Actomonas aquatica: one gene and its partner. The protein of the gene in region 1 interacts with the protein of each later gene in a pairwise test. Links are inferred from orthologs where the notes say so. Each region holds a gene or a part of one and is shown in the gene's direction. Other genes may lie near its edges. The genes, in order: ctaD and K1X11_RS06230.

The links.
Region 2: the proteins of ctaD (region 1) and K1X11_RS06230 interact in binary tests that used the Escherichia coli proteins (3 or more experiments, as listed by UniProt). The link is inferred for Actomonas aquatica from one-to-one orthologs.

Annotation. Positions count from the first base shown.
Region 1 is NZ_CP139781.1:5,848,004-5,861,064, reverse strand. The notes cover bases 4,775-7,759. They hold ctaD (cytochrome c oxidase subunit I), read left to right. Parts: upstream 4,775-5,283; coding sequence 5,284-7,236; downstream 7,237-7,759. Other genes in these bases: K1X11_RS22385 (cytochrome c oxidase subunit 3), read left to right, coding at 7,264-7,759; coxB (cytochrome c oxidase subunit II), read left to right, coding at 4,775-5,257. Outside these bases: K1X11_RS22420 (sensor histidine kinase), read right to left, coding at 1-173; K1X11_RS22415 (ribonuclease HII), read right to left, coding at 212-967; rnhC (ribonuclease HIII), read right to left, coding at 988-2,001; K1X11_RS22405 (A/G-specific adenine glycosylase), read left to right, coding at 2,087-3,118; K1X11_RS22400 (plastocyanin/azurin family copper-binding protein), read right to left, coding at 3,207-3,725; more of coxB, read left to right, coding at 3,947-4,774; more of K1X11_RS22385, read left to right, coding at 7,760-8,121; K1X11_RS22380 (cytochrome C oxidase subunit IV family protein), read left to right, coding at 8,118-8,477; K1X11_RS22375 (cytochrome c oxidase assembly protein), read left to right, coding at 8,556-9,362; K1X11_RS22370 (SLC13 family permease), read left to right, coding at 9,416-11,218; K1X11_RS22365 (MEKHLA domain-containing protein), read right to left, coding at 11,246-11,734; cysK (cysteine synthase A), read right to left, coding at 11,981-12,955; K1X11_RS22355 (sulfate/molybdate ABC transporter ATP-binding protein), read right to left, coding at 13,040-13,061. UniProt on the Escherichia coli protein: Cytochrome bo(3) ubiquinol oxidase is the terminal enzyme in the aerobic respiratory chain of E.coli that predominates when cells are grown at high aeration.
Region 2 is NZ_CP139781.1:1,608,497-1,614,541, reverse strand. Bases 1,562-4,552 are described here. They hold K1X11_RS06230 (pyridoxal phosphate-dependent aminotransferase), read left to right. Parts: upstream 1,562-2,458; coding sequence 2,459-3,646; downstream 3,647-4,552. Other genes in these bases: K1X11_RS06225 (M14 family zinc carboxypeptidase), read left to right, coding at 4,039-4,552; K1X11_RS06235 (hypothetical protein), read left to right, coding at 1,812-2,300; K1X11_RS06240 (inositol monophosphatase family protein), read left to right, coding at 1,562-1,626. In the rest of the region: K1X11_RS06250 (DUF3179 domain-containing protein), read left to right, coding at 1-77; K1X11_RS06245 (FmdB family transcriptional regulator), read left to right, coding at 152-727; more of K1X11_RS06240, read left to right, coding at 814-1,561; more of K1X11_RS06225, read left to right, coding at 4,553-6,045. UniProt on the Escherichia coli protein: Shows aminotransferase activity with methionine and histidine as substrates, and to a lesser extent also with phenylalanine.

The DNA of each region.
Region 1 (13,061 bases):
ATCTCACCGTCCGGCGTAATCACCAACACGCCCTCGCGCAGGGCGTTAAAGATGTCTTCGAACAAACCGCGTTCACGCGCGAGGCGCTGCACCAGATTGGTCAGGTTAACCGTATCCAAAGTGTCGAGACGGCCGAGCACGCGGTCCAGAGAGCTGTGCTTTTTGGGAGGCATGGGCAAGAGGAGCGAAAAGCGAAACGCAGCGTGTCGTGTCAGCCCAGAAAGTCGAGCTGACCCGGGTCGACGCGGGTGGCGAGGAGTTTGCGCAGGAAGCTGGTGCGGTGGTAGCGGCAACGACCGTGCTTGAGGATGGCCGCCCGGTGGTCCTCGGTGCCGTAGCCTTTGTGCACGCCAAATCCGTAGACCGGAAACTCCTCATGCAAACGCTCCATCTCGCGGTCACGCGAGACCTTGGCGATGATCGACGCCATGGCGATGCAGAGGGATCGGCCGTCGCCGTGCACGACACCTTCGTGCGGATACGGGAAGTGTTTCAACGGCAGCCCGTCGATGAGGATTTTGGCCGAAACGCGCGGCTGGTAGGCGGCCACCTCCTCGGCCGACGCAAAGAGGTCGGGCTCGCGACGACTTTCAAACGCCGACGGAGCGTAGATGCCTTCGAGCGCGCGGCGCATGGCGAGTTTGGTCGCGCCGAGGATGTTGAGTTGTTCGATCTCCGCGACGTCGGCCATGCCGAAGTGGGCGTGAATCCGGCGCTCTGCCATCAACGCTTCAAAGTCCAACCACAGCGCGTCGCGATCGGCGGCGGTGAGTTGTTTGGAGTCGTTGATCCGACGGGCGTTTTGCGTCACCCAATTGCTATCGAGAAACTCGCGCGTGACCAACACCGCGCCCGCCGCGACCGGTCCAGCCAGGGCGCCGCGCCCGGCTTCGTCGACGCCGATGAGGCACTCGACTTCGGCAATATGCTTCAGGTCAAAGCCTCGGAGTTGGCGGCGTTTGGGCATGCGGCGGAAGGGCCTCCGGATCAGTCGCGCTCGAAGCGCTCCTTGGGTTCGGGCAGCGGCAATTCGTGAAGTTTGCCGGCTTCTTTAACGACTTCGTAGGCGGTGCGGAAATGGAGTTTGGCGAACTCGCCGAGCGCGCGGGCGCCAAACTTTTCAATGATGGTGTGGGCTTGCTGTTTGACCAAGGCGCTGGCGCCCTTCTGCAGCGGTTCACCAAATCGGTCGGAGAGTTTGCGCATGATGCGCACGTATTCGGCGCGGGCCACGATGGACGCGGCGGCAACGACCGGATCGGACTCGGCCTTGGTGCGCATCTCGAGGTTGAAGCCGGTCACGCCCTTGCGCTTGAGCTCATTCTGCACGAGCGGGGTTTTGCTGAACTGGTCGAGCAGGCCGCGCGGCACCGACTGCTTTTGCAGCGCGTTCATCAGCGCCATGCCGTGCTGCCAGGCGAGCAGCTTGTTCATGTTGGCGCGGGGGCGGGACATGAGCTCGTTGTAGCGGGTCATGCCACAAGTCACGACCTCGACGGTGGCGCCGCGGGTTTCGCGCACGACCTTGTCGAGTTTGAGGATGACGGAGTCGGCGATCTTCTTGGAGTCCTTCACGCCCGCGGCGATGAGCGCATCGATCGCGCGACGATCGGCGATGACGGTGGCGGCCACGACCGGACCGAAGAGGTCACCCTTGCCGCTCTCGTCGAGACCGGCGTGGGGTTCAAACCACTCGGGATGGTGGACCTCGTCGTAGCCGAGGCGCGGTTCGCCCGTGACCTCGGGCTCGAGCGTCATGGTCACAAAGTCCTGCGTGCCCTTGCCCGCGATCACCACCTTGCCGCTGGTGTAGGCGGTGACGTTCACTTTGTCCGTCTCGCCCTTGAAGGCGAAACGCGCGTAGGCGACCTCGAAGGCCTTCCAACCGCGGCTGGCGCAGATCGCCTCGAGCTTCTCCATCTGGGCATCATCAAGCTTCACCGTGTAGGAGGAGAGCGTCTTCGGAGCGTTGGGATCAGCGGGTGTCTTTTTCTTGGCCATGCGAGGCGGCGCCGGATGCGCCTTGTATCCACAAAACGAATCTAGGGTGGCGCAGGGAGGTTTTTTTGCACCTGTTGGATATTTTGTGACCGCGACCGCTCTGCAACAACCCGCCGATTTCCAACGTGATCTGCTCGCGTGGTATCATGCCAACCGTCGCCAACTGCCCTGGCGCGAGGAGCCGTCGCTCTACCGCACGGTGGTGAGCGAGTTCATGTTGCAGCAGACGCAGATCAAAACCGCCCTGCCCTACTTCCACCGCTGGATGGAGGCCTTGCCCGACTTCGCGGCGCTCGCTGCGGCCGACGAAGCCACCGTGCTCAAACTCTGGGAAGGCCTCGGCTACTACTCGCGCGCCCGCAACCTGCAGCGCCTCGCGCGGGCCTACGTCGCCCTGCCTGAACCGCCGACCACGCCGGATGCCTGGCGCGCGCTTCCTGGCATCGGCCCCTACACCTCCGCCGCCATCACTTCGATCGCGCTCGGTTATCCGGCGGCCTGTGTGGATGGCAACGTGGTGCGCATCCTCGCCCGCCTCACCGCCGACGGCACGAGCTACCGCGACAGCGCCACGGCGGCCAAAGCCTACACGCCGCTGGCCGAATCCGTGCTCAATCGCGACGAACCCGGCGACCACAATCAGGCCATGATGGAGCTCGGCGCGACCGTCTGCCATCGGCGTTCGCCCCTGTGCACGATTTGCCCGGTGCGGAAACATTGCGCCGCCTGTGCCGCGGGCGCCCCCGAGGAGTTTCCCAAGCTCGAACCCAAAAAGATCGAGCGCATCGCCATCACCCGCGCGTGGTGCGAACGCGATGGCGCGCTGCTGCTGCATCGCGCGTCGGCCAAATCGCGTCGCTTGGCCAACCTTCACGAGTTGCCGGATGCCAGCACGCTCGGACTGCCGACCGCCGCCGTAGTCGCCGCGCCGGTGCTGGCAGTGAAGAAGCGCGGCATCACCCGCTACGCCATCACGGAAACCATCGTCCGTCTCGACGCTCCCGCGACGGTCGACGCCAACGCCGAACTCGTGTGGGTGCCGCGGGATCAACTCGACGACGTCACGCTCTCCGGACCGCACCGGAAGTGGATCACCGCGTTGCTCGCGAACACTTAAGCCGCCGAAACGCGCGCGTTTCGTCCCAAAAATAAGGCCCGGCACTAGCCGGGCCCCAGTCGCAAGCAGATGGCTAAAGCGGCGGAAATTATTCCGTTACCACCAGCAGTCCCTTCATGCCGGCCATGAAGTGAGCTGGGAAACTGCAGAGGAAGACATACTCACCAGGCTCGCTGGGCACGGTGAAGGTGATCGAGTCGCTTTCACCCGGTCCCAACAGCTTGGTGTGGGCAATCACCTGATCGGCCATATTAGCCGGGATATACTCCGACGCGGCCGCGCCCATGGCGGCGGTGGCGAATTGGGTCGCGTTGGCGGATTGCTTCAACACCACCAGATTGTGCCCCATGGCGGTCTTGGGCAACTTGCCTACGTTCTTGAGTGTCAGCGTGATGGAGGAGCCGGCTTTGGCTTCGACCTTGGTCACGTTGAACTTCATCTGATCGTTGGCTTCGATCACCACGGCCTCGTTGGCAGCGGTTGCCGCCGCGGCTGGCGCGGCTTCGGCAGGAGCGGCCGCATGGGCGGCATGATCGGCGGCCGGAGCCTCTTTTTTGCCGCAGCCGCTGAGGCTAATCGTCAAACCAAGGGCCAGGAGGGGGAGCATTGCTGAGGGTTTCATCGCCGCACACGGAATGCCACCTCGGCGGCTTCGCCAGCGAAAACGAATTGCGGTCCGGCCTATGCATTTTCCTTAACGCGCCGATAAGCGACCTCAGGTTATCCCTTAGCAGACAATATAATGTCTTGAAATGGTTCTACTCATAGGGACGCTGTGCGGCTTCCCGGCCCCGTCCCTTACCCAACGGACCGCGTCTTTTTGTTCTCATGAGATCTCTTGCTTTCTCCGGCAAACTTACCCGTAGCCGCACTCTCGCCCTCCTGCTCACCGCGCTTTTACCCGTCATGCTCGGTGGGTGGCTGGATGGTCCGCAGTCGACCTTGGACACGAAAGGTCCGGTGGCCGAAGCCCAGACGGGCCTCTTCTACGTCACCCTCTGGGTCACCGGCATCATCTTTGTGATCGTCGCGGCCGTGCTGGCCTACGCCACGATCAAGTTCAAGGCCCGCGACTCGGGCGACGAACACGCCGAGCCGCCGCCCCAGGGTCACGGCAACCCGCTGGTGGAAATGAGCCTCATCGCCGCCTCGATCCTCGCCCTCGTGGTCATCGCCGTGCCGACGCTCAAAGGCATCTGGTATACCTACGACGTGCCGGAGGAGGAGCGGGAGAACGCCTTCCACGTGAACGCGACCGGCTACCAATGGTGGTTCAAGTTCGAATACCCGAACGAGATGGCCACCGATGCCTTCGGCGGCGAGACCCCGCTGGTGAGCGCCAACGAGCTCGTGATTCCCGCCGGTCGTCCGGTGCGCATCGAACTCCGCACCGTCGATGTGATTCACTCCTTCTGGGTGCCGAAGCTCGCCGGCAAGGTCGATATGATGCCCAACCGCGGCAACCACCTCTGGCTGCAAGCCGACGAACCCGGTTACTTCTGGGGTCAATGCGCCGAATACTGCGGCGACTCCCACGCCGTGATGCGGTTCCGTGTGATCGCGCTGGCCGAGGATGAATTTAACGCCTGGCTCGCCAACCAGAAGCAAACCGCTCGCGTGGTCGAAGCCCCGGAAGGCGCTGAACTGCCGGCCTCCTTCACCTCCTATGGCGAATTTGAGGAGAACCAAGCCGGCTGGACCGAGGAATTCGACGCCGATCCCCTCGGCGCCTGGCGCGCTCAGCAGGTCATCGATCCCGCCGCGGAAAACACCGCTCTCATCGCCGCCGGTCGCCACGCTTTCACGGAAAACAAGTGCGCCGGTTGTCACACGGTGCGCGGTCACGAAGGCGCCGGCGTCGTCGCCCCCGATCTTACCCGCATCGGCGCCCGCACCACCATCGCCGCCGGCCTGCTCGAGAACAGCGAAATGAACCTCTACCGTTGGATCACCGAGCCCCATCGCGTTAAGCCCGGTAATTTCATGTATCACACCCGCGTGGTTCCCCCGCCCGGCATGGTCATCATGCCCGGTTACACCACGCCGGACCCCGCGACCGGTGAGCCGGCCGAGGTGAACATCGAGATCACCGATGAAGAGGCCCACGCCCTCGTCGCCTACTTGCACAGTTTGAAATAACCACCGGCCCGCCCCGCTTACCCGCCATGGACCAATCCCTGACCAAATCCGACTTCATCGGCCACGACGACCATGCCCCCGCGGCCAAGCGCTCGTGGATGTTTGCTCGCCCTGACCATAAGACCGGCATCGTGAGTTGGCTCACGACCGTCGACCACAAGCGCATCGGTTTCCTCTACGGAATCACCGCCCTCTTCTTCTTCCTCGTGGGTGGTGCCGAGGCCCTGATGATCCGCACCCAGTTGGCCGTGCCGAACAACACCTTCATCTCGGCACAGACCTACAACGAGATGTTCACCATGCACGCGACGACGATGATCTTCCTCGCCGTCATGCCACTCTCGGCCGCGTTCTTTAATTACATCATGCCGCTGCAGATCGGGGCGCGCGACGTGGCTTTTCCCCGCCTCAACGGCTTCGCCTTCTGGGTCTTCCTTGCCGGCGCGATCATCCTCAACGTCGGTTTCTTCCACAAGGCCGGTCTGCCGGATGTCGGTTGGTTCGGTTATGCGCCGATGACCGCCAAGGCCTTCTCCAGTGAGTTTGTCGGCGACAATTCCACTGACCTCTGGGTCATGGGTCTGCAGGTGCTCGGCGTCTCTTCCGTGGTCGGTTCACTGAACTTCCTGGTGACGATCATCAACATGCGCGCCCCGGGCCTCACCATGATGCGCCTGCCGGTGTTCACTTGGATGACGCTCTTCACCGCCTTCCTCATCGTCCTCTCCTTCCCCGCCATCACCATCGCGTTGGTAGAGGTCATGATGGACCGCAACTTCGGCACCAACTTCTTCGAAGTCTCCGGCGGCGGCCTGCCGATTCTGTGGCAGCACTTGTTCTGGGTCTTCGGTCACCCCGAGGTGTATATCCTCATCCTGCCGGCCATGGGCATCATCTCCGAGATCCTGCCCTGCTTCTCCCGCAAGCCGCTCTTCGGTTACCCCATCGTGGTGTTCTCCGGCGCGGTGATCGGCTTCCTCGGTTTCGGCGTTTGGTCTCACCACATGTTCACCACCGGCATGGGCACGGTCGCGACCGCGGCCTTCTCCATGGCCACCATGACCATCGCGGTGCCCACAGGCGTAAAGATCTTCAACTGGATCGGCACCCTCTGGAAGGGCCACCTCATGATGCGCACGCCCATGATGTTCGCCCTCGGCTTCGTCTGGATGTTCATGACCGGCGGCATGTCGGGCATCATGCACTCGGCCGCCCCGGCCGACGCGCAGCAGCAGGACTCCTACTTCATCGTCGCCCACTTCCACTACGTGCTGATCGGCGGCTCCATCTTCGCCCTGCTCGCCGGCATCCACTACTGGTTCCCGCTCATGTTTGGCCGCAAGGTTTCGGAGAAGGCCGGCAAGTGGTCCTTCTGGATCATCTTCGTGGGCTTCAACCTGACCTTCTTCCCGATGCACTTCCTCGGGCTCAACGGCATGCCGCGACGCACCTTCACCTACGACGGCAACATGGGTTGGACCTCCGCCAACCAGCTCGCGACGCTCGGTTCCTACATCCTCGGTATCGGCATCGCCTACTACTTCATCGTGATGATCTACACCTACTTCAAGGGAGAGAAGGTCGGTCGCGATCCGTGGGATGGCCGCACCCTCGAGTGGTCGATCCCCAACCCGCCGCCGGCCCACAACTTCGACGTCACGCCCACCGTGCACGCCCGCGACGCCTTCTGGTATGAGAAGACGCACCAAGCCGAAATCGCGGCTGAGAAGGCCAAGAAGGCCGCTGAAGACGAGGCCCATGGCGGCATCCACATGCCGAGCAACTCCTGGTTCCCCTTCATCACCGCGGCCGGCATGCTGATCGGTTCACTCTGCTTCGCCTTCCACTACATCCCCGGCGCGATCGTGGGCCTGGGTATCACGTTCTTCGGCGCGTGGATGTGGTCCGTCGAAGGCCCCGGTGGTTACCACCTTCACCCCACCAAGTCCGATGGCGACGCCTCTTCCGCTTCGCACTGAGCCAACCCCCTTTAGCGAAACAACGTCATGAGTTCTCACGCCGCCACCGCCGGCCACATCGACCACCATCACGACGCGACCACGTCGACGGGCATTCCCAACAAGAAGCTCTTCATGTGGGCCTTCCTTGCGTCGGACTGCATGTTCTTCGGTTCGCTCATCGCGACCCACCTCATCTACCGCCTGCACCCGCCCGCCGGGTCGCCCGATCCGCGCGATCTGTTCTCCATCGAGCTCACCTCGGGTTCCACCTTCATCCTGCTGATGTCCTCGCTGCTCATGGCGCTCGCTGTGAACGCTATCCAGAAGGGCAACGTGGCCACCACCCGCAAGATGCTGCTCGGCACGATCATCTTCGGTCTCATCTTCCTCGGCGGCCAGGTCTACGAGTTTAACCACTTCGTAAAGGTCGGCGGCCTCACCCTCTCCAACAGCGTCTTCGGTTCCACCTTCTACACCCTCACGGGCACCCACGGCACCCACGTGGCGATCGGCGTGCTGTGGTTGGTGCTCATGTATATTCGCACCTTCAAGCCGACCGATGACTCCAATGGCCAGGGCTGGATCGCCAAGGGTGCCCTGCACTTCCTCGCCTTCGCCGGCGCCGTGGTCGTGGGCATGTATACCCTGCTCGCCCTCGTCCACGCCTACGAAGAAGGTCACGGACTCGCCTACTACTTCAGCCACCACTTCATCTCCTTCGGCGGCACCATCGCGCTCATCGGCGCGCTCATCTGGTTCGCCCGCTCGCCGGGTCCGGTGGATTTTGGTGAAGCCAACGCCATCGACGTCGAATCGATGGGCCTCTACTGGCACTTCGTCGACATCGTCTGGATCGTGATTTTCCCGGTCGTTTACCTCCTCGAATACATCGTCCTCCCATGAGCGCTACTGCCGACGCCTCCACGCTTTCCGCCTCTGACAGCCACGCCCACGACGGCAAGTTCCACGTTTTCGTCCAGCTGGCGATGATCCTCGCGATCATCACCGGTATGGAGCTGCTGGTGATTTACATTCCCATGCCGGAGTGGCTGGTCATCAGCATCCTCATGGGTCTGTCCGTGGTGAAGTTCCTCGCCGTTATTTTCATCTTCATGCACCTGAAGTGGGACAAGGCCTTCTGCACCATCCTGTTCTTCATTGGTTTGGCGCTGGGTGGCGGAACCCTTTGGGCGCTCCTGCTCCTGCACGGTGCCAAGGACTCCCAGCCGGTCGGCCCCGCCTACGAGATGGTTGAATAAGCGGTTCCGCCCGCCCCGCTCCATCCCCCCTTCCTTGACGAGGCGGCCTGCGGGCCGCCTTTCTCGTAGCACCCCACCATGATCGACTGGCGTCACTGGCACAACGAACCCTACCTCATCGGCGGCCTGCTGCTGCTGGCCTGGGGTTACGCCATGCTCACCGGTCCGCTGCGCGCGTGCATCGCCCCGCCCAGCGCTCGGCTCCCCCGCTGGCGCGCGATCTGTTATTACGGGTCGCTGGTCCTATTCTACCTCGCGGTCGGTTCGCCCTTCGACCAGCTCGGCGAACGCTTCCTCTTTTCCGCTCACATGGTGCAGCACGTGGTGCTCATCTATCCGTGCGCCGTGCTATGGCTCATCGGCCTGCCGGACTGGGTGGTCGACGGCGTGGCCGATCGCGCCGTGTTGCGACCCCTCGGACGCTTTCTGGTGCATCCGGTCGTCGCCGGCATCCTCTACGTGATCACCCAAAGCCTCTGGCATGTGCCTGCGCTCTACGACCTGGCCCTGCAGGACCGTTTTGTGCACGTGATGGAACACCTCACCTTTTTTGCCACCGCCGTGCTGTATTGGTGGCCGGTATTGGCCAACGGCCGAGTTTGGCCCGCAATGCGCTTAGGCGGCCGGATGATTTACCTGTTCGCGGTGGGGGTCGGCCTCACGCCGCTTTTTGCGTTCATCACCTTCTCGAACGACATCCTTTATCCGACCTACGAATTTGCCCCGCGCCTCATCGATGGCTTCACCCCGATGGACGACCAGTTGCTGGCCGGCGCGATCATGAAACTGAGCAATGTCTTCGTGACCTTTCTCGCCCTTACCTGGGTATTCGTCCTCTGGTATCGCCAGAGTGAAGGTTCCGCTCGCGCGGCCTCCGTAGCCTGAAAATTGGGCTGGGACGTCTCGCTCGCACCACCTAGTCTCCGCCCTTCGCGCCCATGACTTGGGAAATTGCTCTCATCTTTGTCCTCCTCGTGCTGACCCTCGCGAGCTTCGTGTGGGAAAAATTCCCGCCCGACGTCACCGCGTTGACGCTCTTCGCCACCCTCATGGTGACCGGGCTCCTGCCGGCTCAGGAAGCGCTCACGGTCTTCTCCAATCCCGCGCCCATCACGGTTGGCGCCATGTTTGTGCTCAGCGCGGCGCTGGTGAAATGCGGCCTCATCGATCGCATCTCCACCTTGGTCGATCGCGCCGGCAACCTGCCCTACCCAGTCGTGATCATCGTGATGGTGGCCTTCGTCGCCACCCTCTCGGCCTTCGTCAACAACACCCCGGTCGTGGTGGTGTTCCTGCCGGTCGTGCTGGGCCTCGCCCGCAAGATGAAGCTGGCACCGTCGAAGCTGCTCATCCCGCTCTCCTACGCCGCTGTCCTCGGCGGCACCTGCACGCTCGTCGGCACCAGCACCAACCTCATCGTCAACGGCATCGCGGTCTCCCACGGCGAGCGCGCCTTCAGCCTGTTTGAGATCGCCTGGCTCGGCGTGCCCACCGCCATCATCGGCGCCTTCTACCTCGCCATCGTCGGCAAACGCGTCCTGCCGGTGCGCGAGATGTTGACCGACATCCTCACCGACGAAGAACGCCGCGAATACATCACCGAGGCCTTCATTCAGGCCAACTCCCCGCTCGCCGGCAAAACCATCAACGAATCCGGTCTCAAAAAAGCCCGCGGCGTGCGCGTGCTCGAAATCGTGCGCAACGGCGTCGCCATTCCGCTGGATCCCACCGAAACCAAGCTGCAGCCGGGCGACCGCATGATCCTTTCCTGCCGCCCCAAGGGCATCGCCCACACCCGCAGCGTCGAGGGCATCGACTTGGTCGCCGACCTCCAACTCGGTCTCGAACAGATCGCCGCTCAGGAGGGTTCCCTCGTCGAAGCCGTCGTCACGCCGCAATCCGCCCTCGTCGGTCAAACCGTGCGCGGCGTGAACTTCCGCCAGCGCTTCCGCATCGTGCCCATCGCCATGCACCGCAAGGGCCGCAACGTCCGCTCGGCCATCGAAACCCTGCCCATCGAACCGGGTGACGTGTTGCTCATGATGGGCACCGACCAAGCCATCGATCGCCTGCGCAACAGCGATGACCTCATGCTGTTTGATCGCGCCCGCACGCCGGCCAAATCAGCCAGCGGTAAAATCGCCCTCGTCATCGGCGTGATCGCCGCCGTCATCGCCGCCGCCACCTTCGGCATCGCGCCCATCGAAGTCGCCGCCGTTACCGGCTGCGTCGTGCTGCTCGTCGCCGGCGTGCTCAAGTCCAAGGAGGCCTACGCCGCCGTGGAGTGGAACCTCATCTTCCTGATCTTCGGCATGCTGGGCATGGGCCTCGCCCTCGAACGCACCGGCGCCGCGTCTTGGCTCGCCACTCACCTCGTCGATGGCGTCAACGGGCTCGCGCCGCTGGACTACCGTCCGCTCGTGGCCTTGGGCGCGATCTACCTCACCACCATGGTGCTGACCGAGATCCTCTCCAACAACGCCATCGCCGCCCTTATGGCGCCCATCGCGTTGCGCGTCGCCGCCGAAATGGGCGTGGATGCCCGCCCCTTCATCGTGGCCGTCACCTTCGCCGCCTCCGCCGCGTTTTCGACGCCCATCGGGTATCAGACCAACACCTACGTGTATGGCGTCGGTGGCTACCGCTTCACCGACTTCCTCAAAATTGGTCTGCCCATGAACGCGCTGTGTTTTGGCATGGCGCTCACGGTCGTGCCGATCATCTGGCCCTTCCACGGCTGAGCCGGTCCGCCGCCCAACGTCACCGCTTTACTCCGCCAGCGGCGTCCACTGCGCAAAGGTCGCCGCCTGACCGCAGGCCGCCCCCGTGGCGTCGCTCACATTCCAGACCGTGGCTTGCTCGATCCAAAAGCGGCGCCCCGTCGCGGAAATGCGCACACCGCGATAGTCATCGATGAAACCGTGGCTGCTCACCCGCTCCAGCAGTTGGGCCCGCTCCTCTCGGCTCACTGGCTCGGCCGAAAAACGTGACGGCAACTGCGTGATCTCCGCCCAGCTCATCTCAAACACGCACTGCGCGGTGAGATTGGCGTAGTTAAAAACCGGATCGACCTCGGTGCCATGCGACAGCACCACAAACGGCGCCCGATACAAAGCCTCCGCAATCGCCGCGGGTGAGGCCTCTGCTTCCGCAGCGTCGAGCGAGAGCAACTCCCGCCCGGTCAGCTGCCGAAAGCTGGAGCGCAGCAACGCGACATGGTCGGCCAAATAGGCGTTGGCGGCGGAGGGTTCGGACATCACAGCGCATAGTTTACAGATGGAAACGCTGTCGGGCGTAAAGCCCGACCCACCCTAGGAAAGTAACTCATTTGTGGGTCGGGCTTTACGCCCGACATCCGGTCCGGCGGCACATCATGTCAATTTTGTCCCTCCCCCCAAAAGCAGAGTCCCGGCTCCCGGCCATTTGCAGACCGAGAGCCGGGACCGGCTTGGGGTTAGGAAGCCCGATTCCGCTGGGGCGAAACCGGGGATGTTTAAATTAGATCAGCTGTTGATGAGGTCGTCCAGCGAATCACTGTCCGTATTCACATCGGCGAAAAGCCAAGTGGACAGGTAACGCTCCGAGCAGGACGGGATGATCGCCACGATCGTCTTGCCGGCGTTTTCCGGCTTCTTGGCCAGCTCCAAAGCCGCCCAGGTGATGGCGCCCGAGGAGATGCCGATCGGGATACCGTCGAGCTGCGACACTTCCTTGGAGATCGGACCGGAGTCTTCCTCCTTCACCGTGATGACCTCGTCGTAAACCTTGGTGTTGAGCACGTCGGGCACGAAGCCGGCACCGATGCCCTGCAGCTTGTGCGGGCCCGGGTTGCCACCGGACAATACCGGCGAAGAGGCCGGCTCGACTGCGATGACTTTCACGTCGGCCTTCTTCTCCTTCAGCACTTCGCCGACACCGGTGATGGTGCCGCCGGTGCCGATGCCCGCGACCACGAAGTCGACCGCACCATCGGTGTCATTCCAGATTTCCTCGGCGGTGGTGCGACGGTGCACGGCCGGGTTGGACGGGTTGGCAAACTGTTGCAGGATAACCGCATTCGGGATCTGCGCGGCGAGCTCCTCCGCCTTGGCGATGGCGCCCTTCATGCCCTTCGGCCCCTCGGTGAGGATGAGACGCGCGCCCAGCACCTTGAGGAGTTTGCGGCGCTCCATGCTCATGGTCTCCGGCATGGTAAGGATGAGCTTCAGGCCCTTGGCTGCGGCCACGAAGGCCAGCGCGATACCCGTGTTACCCGAGGTCGGCTCGATGAGCACGGTGTTCTCGTTGATCTTACCGCTCTTGAGCGCGTCATCGATCATCGCGAAACCGATGCGGTCCTTCACCGAGGAGAGCGGGTTGAAAAACTCGAGTTTGAGGAGGACGTCGGCCACCGCGCCGTGCTTCTGGGCCGTGCGGTTGAGACGCACGAGGGGCGTGTTGCCGATGGTTTCAGTGATGTCGTTGTGGATACGGGCCATGGTAGGGGGAGGTTTAAATTAGAATTAAATTACTAAACTTACTCATGATTCATTGTCTAACGAATTTTGCGAAATCCCTGCAGTTCACGAAACAGCGATCTCGGAT
Region 2 (6,045 bases), 4.2 Mb from region 1 along the record:
TGCCGGTCATTTCCTGCTTCTGGTTCGCCTGGCAGGCGTTTCACGCCGACACCTCCGTCTGGATTCCGCTGCGCTGATCGGAGCTTCGCTGCGAGCTTGCCAAGCCGAAGGAGAGGAGTGCAGTGGTGCTCCTCTTTTTTGTCCCTTCGTCATGCCTATTTACGAGTATTACTGTCCCGACAATAACACCGTCTACCAGTTCTACGCCAAGTCGCTGGCCCAAGGTCAGACGGTGCCCAAATGCCCCGACAACCCGAAGTTTAAGATGAGCAAGATGGTCTCGGGTTTCGCCATCACCAAGGGCGGCAGCAGCGACGAGCCGCCGCCGGACGTCGGGGGAGGAGCAGGCGGCGATCCGGACGATCCGCGCATGGAGGCCGCGATGGCGGCGATGGAAAGTGAGTTTGCCAACGTCGACGAAAACGACCCCAAGGCGATGGGGCGCATGATGCGCCGCATGTCCGAACTCACCGGCGAAAAGCTCGATGGTGAAATGGAAGAAGTCGTGCGCAAGTTGGAGGAGGGGGCCGATCCCGATTCGCTCGAAGACATGATGGGCGATGAGTCCGGCGGCGACGGCATGGATCCCTACGGCGATCCCATGGGCATGGGCGGCATGGGAGGCGGGCCGGAAGGAGGCGCCCCCGAGCCCAAGGAAAAGCGGCACCGCTTCCGCAGTCGCCTGCGGCCGCCGCGCCGCGATCCGCAGCTCTACGATTACGAGTGATTTTCTAGTCCCCGCGTTACGCTTCGTCGTCGCGGGGACTTTTTTGATGCCATGTGTCCGGGGCTTGTCGCATGTTGAACACAAACATGTCCGAAGCCACGACTGCCACCGATTCTGATCTGCAACGACGTATCGCCACCGCCAAGACGGTGGTGCTCGGTCAGGTTGACTGCCTGCACGAAAATCTGGGGCAGGTCAGCAGCCAATGGAAGGCGGACGGCAGTCGGGTGACGGCGATCGACCATGCGATTTCGCGCGCGATTCTGGCGGCGGTGGCGGAGGCCCATCCGGAGGACCGTGGGTTCAGCGAGGAGTTGCTCACCGATCGGGTGTTGGAGGCTGACAGTCGTTTCACTTGGGTGCTGGATCCGATCGACGGCACCAACAACTTTGCCACCGGCCTGGCGCAGTGTGCGATCTCGTTGGCCCTGCTGGAACATGGCGAGCCGGTGTATGGGGTAATCTATGACGCCGCCCGGCGCGTGCTGATGCATGGCGGGCCAGGGATCGGCATGTGGGATGGCGCAGAGGCTGTGCGGGTGCGTCCGGGACCGTTGGGATCGAAGTCGGTGATCGGTTTCCACAGCCCGCATGCGCAGGGAGAATTTCCCGGCCACGGCGAAGCGCTGGTCAGCCGTTACAAGATTCGGGCGCTCGGCAGCAGTGCGTTGCACTTGGCTTACGTGGCCGCCGGCCTGTTCGACGGCGTGGTCGATCACAACGTGAAGTTGTGGGATATCGCGGCAGGCATCGCGATGGTGCGCGGTGCGGGAGGAGACGTGACGTTCATCGCGAATTCGCCGCTGCCGTTACGACGTTTCGACCTCGAAATGCCGCGCACGTTTTATGTGGGCGGAAGTGAATCGACGCGGTGTGAATTGGTGGCTGCGCTCTCCTAATGCGGGCGCGATCGCGCGACTCGACGCGGTCGGGCAGGGTAGGGAAAGCGTCAATACAGCGTAATTGTGGTCGGAGAATGGCTCAAACCGGGCAATGACGGCAGTTTAGCATTGCTTGGTGGGCGGTCCCGTGGATTGCCTTGAGCACTCTCTTCTCCTGTTCTCCGGTTGAACGTCACTCTGCCATGGCAAAAAAAGCTCCCAGCCCCGCTTCCCCGCTCACCTTTGACCTGCCGGTTTCGTTGATCAGCAAGATCACGTCCGCCCAGTCCAAGATGGGTCTCGCGTCCACCAGTGAAGTGGTTCGCCTCGCTCTCGCTTCCTACAACTTTGATCGTTACGAGAGCACTCGTGAAGAGCATCGTCAGATTTCGGTCCGCCTGCCGGGCGACATGAAGACGGTGCTGACCCGCACCTCGAAGAAAAAGAAGGTCAGCGTGGGTGAGCTCCTGCGCGCGGCACTCGACGACCTCGCGGTGACCAAACCGGCCAAGCCCACCGTGGCCAAGGGCAAGAAGAAGGCGACCGCCAAGAAGGCCGCTGCCAAGCCCGCTCCGGCGAAAAAGGCTCCCGCTAAAAAAGCGCCGGCCAAGAAAGCCGCGGTGAAAAAGGCTCCGGCCAAAAAAGCTGCTCCGGCCAAGAAAGCCGCCAAGAAGGGCAAGAAGTCCCGCTAAGTCGCGGGTTAGCTTCCGCACAGATTTGCGAGCCCTCACCGCTGGTGGGGGCTTCTTTTTTGCGCGCGACCGATCCGGTCGCTCAGACTGGCGGCGCGCATTCCCGATGAACTTGATTATTTGACGAACGCGACCAAGCGTTCCGTCCCGTTTTGACCATGAGCCAAGCCCCCTCCCCATTATCCACCTGGGCCCTGAATGTCTCGCCGTCGCCGACGCTTGCTGTCGACGCCAAGGCCAAGGCCCTGAAAGCAGCCGGTGAAGACGTCTGTGGGTTCGCCGCCGGTGAGCCCGACTTCGACACCCCTGATCACATCAAGGAGGCCGCGGCGCAGGCGCTGCGGGATGGTAAAACCAAATACGCCCCGACCCCCGGCATCCCGCCGCTGCGCGAGGCGTTGGCCGCGAAATACGCCGACGTCTACGGCCTGGAGACGAAGCCGGCTCAAGTGGTCGTGAGTCCGGGTGGCAAGTTCTCCTGTTACCTTACGATCCTCGCGCTGTGCTCGCCGGGTGACGAGGTGATCGTGCCGGCGCCGTTTTGGGTGAGTTATCCCGAGATGGTGAAGCTGGCGGGGGCGACGCCCAAGGTGGTCGTGGCGACCGATGCGACCGGCTTTAAGCTCACGCCGGACATGGTCGAAGCGGCGATCACGCCGAAGAGCAAACTGATCATTCTCAATTCACCCTCCAATCCGTCTGGTGCAGTTTACACCCGTGAGGAGTTGGAGGCCATCACGGCCGTCGCGGTGAAGCACAACCTCTACATCATGTCGGACGAAATCTATGAGCACCTGCTCTACGATGGCGTCACGCATGTTTCGCCGGCGTCGTTTTCGGCCGAAGCGCGGGAGCGCACCATCATCGTCTCCGGCTTCGCCAAAACCTTTTCGATGACGGGTTGGCGCTTGGGCACGATTGTCGCGCCGACGCCGATCGCCACCGCGATCGCCGATCTGCAGAGCCAAATGACGTCCAATGCCACCACCTTCGCCCAGTGGGGCGCGCTCGCGGCGTATACCGAGTGGGACAAAACGAAGGCGGCGCTCGATGAGATGCTGGTGGCCTTCGACCGTCGACGTAAACTGGTCCACGCCGGACTCAACGCCATCTCCGGTATCGACTGTCAGCTCGCTCAGGGCGCGTTCTACCTTTTCCCGAACGTCTCCAGTTTTGGCGTGCCCGACATGGAGTTCTGCTCGCGTTTGCTGGAGAGCGAAAAGGTTGCCGCCGTGCCGGGCAGTGCGTTTGGCACCGAAGGGTTCCTGCGCATCAGTTACGCGACTTCGGACGAGACCCTGCAAAAGGGCTTGGATCGTCTGGCCCGCTTCTGCGGTTCGCTCTGATCCCGCGACGACCCCGTTTTTTTGAATCGCTCAACGCTCCCGGCGTTGGGCGATTTTTTTTGAGCGGACGCCATCCCGGATGGCCCCGGGACGTGACGGTCCCGGGGCCGGGGGCTCCGTTATGGTGGATTAGGAGACGGGAGCAAAGGAACGGGGCCCCGCCCGGCCGGAGCCGGACGGGGCGGGGTCGTCAACCCACACCCGAGGGGCGTGGAAGCGGGAAAAGATGCGCTCGTTCGGGAAGTCATGCGCAAGGGATCGGCAAAACGGCTCAGCAGATTTGAGCGCGTTTTGAAAAATGTGGTCGGACCCGGTGACGCGCAGGGAAAGGCGTTGCGGGAGTGGGGTGGCGGAACCTTGCTTGCTGGTTCCGTCGCTCGGATTTCCGCCACATGATCGCTACGCTATTTTCCTGGTCTCGTTGTAAGTGGGTGGGCGCGCTGGTCGCGCTGACCGTCAGCCTGGGGGCGCAGGAGCCCACGCCGTATCTGCCGGTGGCGGAGACGCCCTTCGACTTCCGCGCGGGTTGGACCTTGGACGAGGCGTTGCCGGCGCCGGAGACCGTGCTGGGTTATGCCGTGGGGGAGGCCTACGCCGATTACGGCGCGGTGCTGCGGCTGGTGGATCGTTACCGCGGCAGCGAACGCCTGATGATTGAGCCCACGGGCATGACCAACGAACGGCGGCCGATGCAGGTGCTGGTGATCTCTTCGCCGGAAAACCTCGCCCGCCTCGAGGAGATCAAAGCGGCCAACCAACGATTGGTCGACGGGCGGGCTCCGCTCAGCGGACGAGCGCTCGATCGCGCGGTGGCGAAGCAGCCGATCATCGTGTGGCTCGGTTACAACATCCACGGCGACGAGGCGGCGGGCACGGAGGCGGCGATGCAGGTGCTCTACACCTTGCTCGCGTCGCGGAGCGCCGAAGTGGAGGCGCTGCTGCGCGACGTGGTGGTGGTGATGAACCCCTGCCAGAACCCGGATGGTCGGGAACGTTTTGTGGTGTGGGCCAACGCCCACGGCATCGGCCGGCCGGAGCGTTTTGCGTGGGAGAAGGAGAACCCGTGGAACGTGCAGGGTCGCTACAATCACTACTACTTTGACCTCAACCGCGACATGATCGCGCTCTCGCAGGTGGAGAGTCGCAACACCGCCGCGGCCTACCTCGAGTGGATGCCGCAGGTGGCGGCGGACCATCATGGCGAAACCAAAGAGTATTTCTTCCCGCCGGCGATGCTGCCGATCAATCCGCAGTTGCCGCGCGAGCAGACGGAACGCTGGCAGGACGTGTTTGGCCGCGCCAACGCGGCGGCCTTCGACGCGCAGCACTGGCTCTACTACGTGCGTGACGACTTCGACATTTTTTACCCGGGTTACTGGGACAGCTGGCCGTCGCTCCAAGGCGCCACCGGCATGACCTACGAGACCAGCGGCGGGGGCAAACGAGGCCGCAATTATCGGCGCGACGACGGCACGACGATGACGCTGCGCCAAGCCATCGCGAAACACTTTGTGGCGAGCATGACGACGATCCGCACGGCGGCGGCGAACCGCGATGCGCGGTTGCGCGACTTCCACGCGGCGTTTGTTGATGCTGTGGCCGTCGGTCGGCAGGGGGAGATGCAGCAGGTGTTTCTGCCGGGTTTGCCTTTCGAACACCCGCTCAGCGCGTTGTTGCGCGGGCAGGGGATCGAAGTGCAACAGCTCAACGAGCGCGTGCGGCTGACTGGGGCGCGCGACTTTGAAGGTCGCGACGTGAGTGAGATCGAGTTGGCGCCGGGCACCTTGGTGGTGGATCTGGCGCAGCCGCGCGGGCCGTTGGCGCGGGCGCTGTTGCAGACGCATTCGCAGATGGACGCGGCGTTTGTCGAGCGGCAGTTGGCCAAGGTGGAGCGCAATCGCGAGCGCGGGGACAACGCGCCCGAGGACGACTACGAGTTTTACGATCAGACGGCGTGGAGCCTGCCGTTGCTGTTTGGCGTGGAGGCTTACCAAACGGCGACGCCGGTCGACCTGGCGTCGGTCGCGACGACAGCGCGATCGAAGAGCGGGTTGCCGCCGGTGGCAGTGAAGCCGGCGCTGTCGGTGAAGGACGCGACGGCGTGGGTGCTGCCGGTCGACCAAGCGGGCATGAAGGAGCGCGCGCTGAGCTTGTTGCGCGCGGGCTACCGCGTGTCGGCGGCGGTCAAACCGTTGCAGGTCGGCAATCAGAGTTTCCCGGCCGGATCTTTGGTGGTGCGGGCGGAGCGCAATCCGGCGGATGTGGTGGCGCGGCTCGGGCCGTTCAGTCTCGACGGCCAAGCTGCCGGAGTAGTGCCGGTGCACGGCACGTTCACTGAGGACGGCAGCACCGGCGTGGGTTCGGTGGCGATGATGGCGCTCAAAGTGCCCAAGGTGATC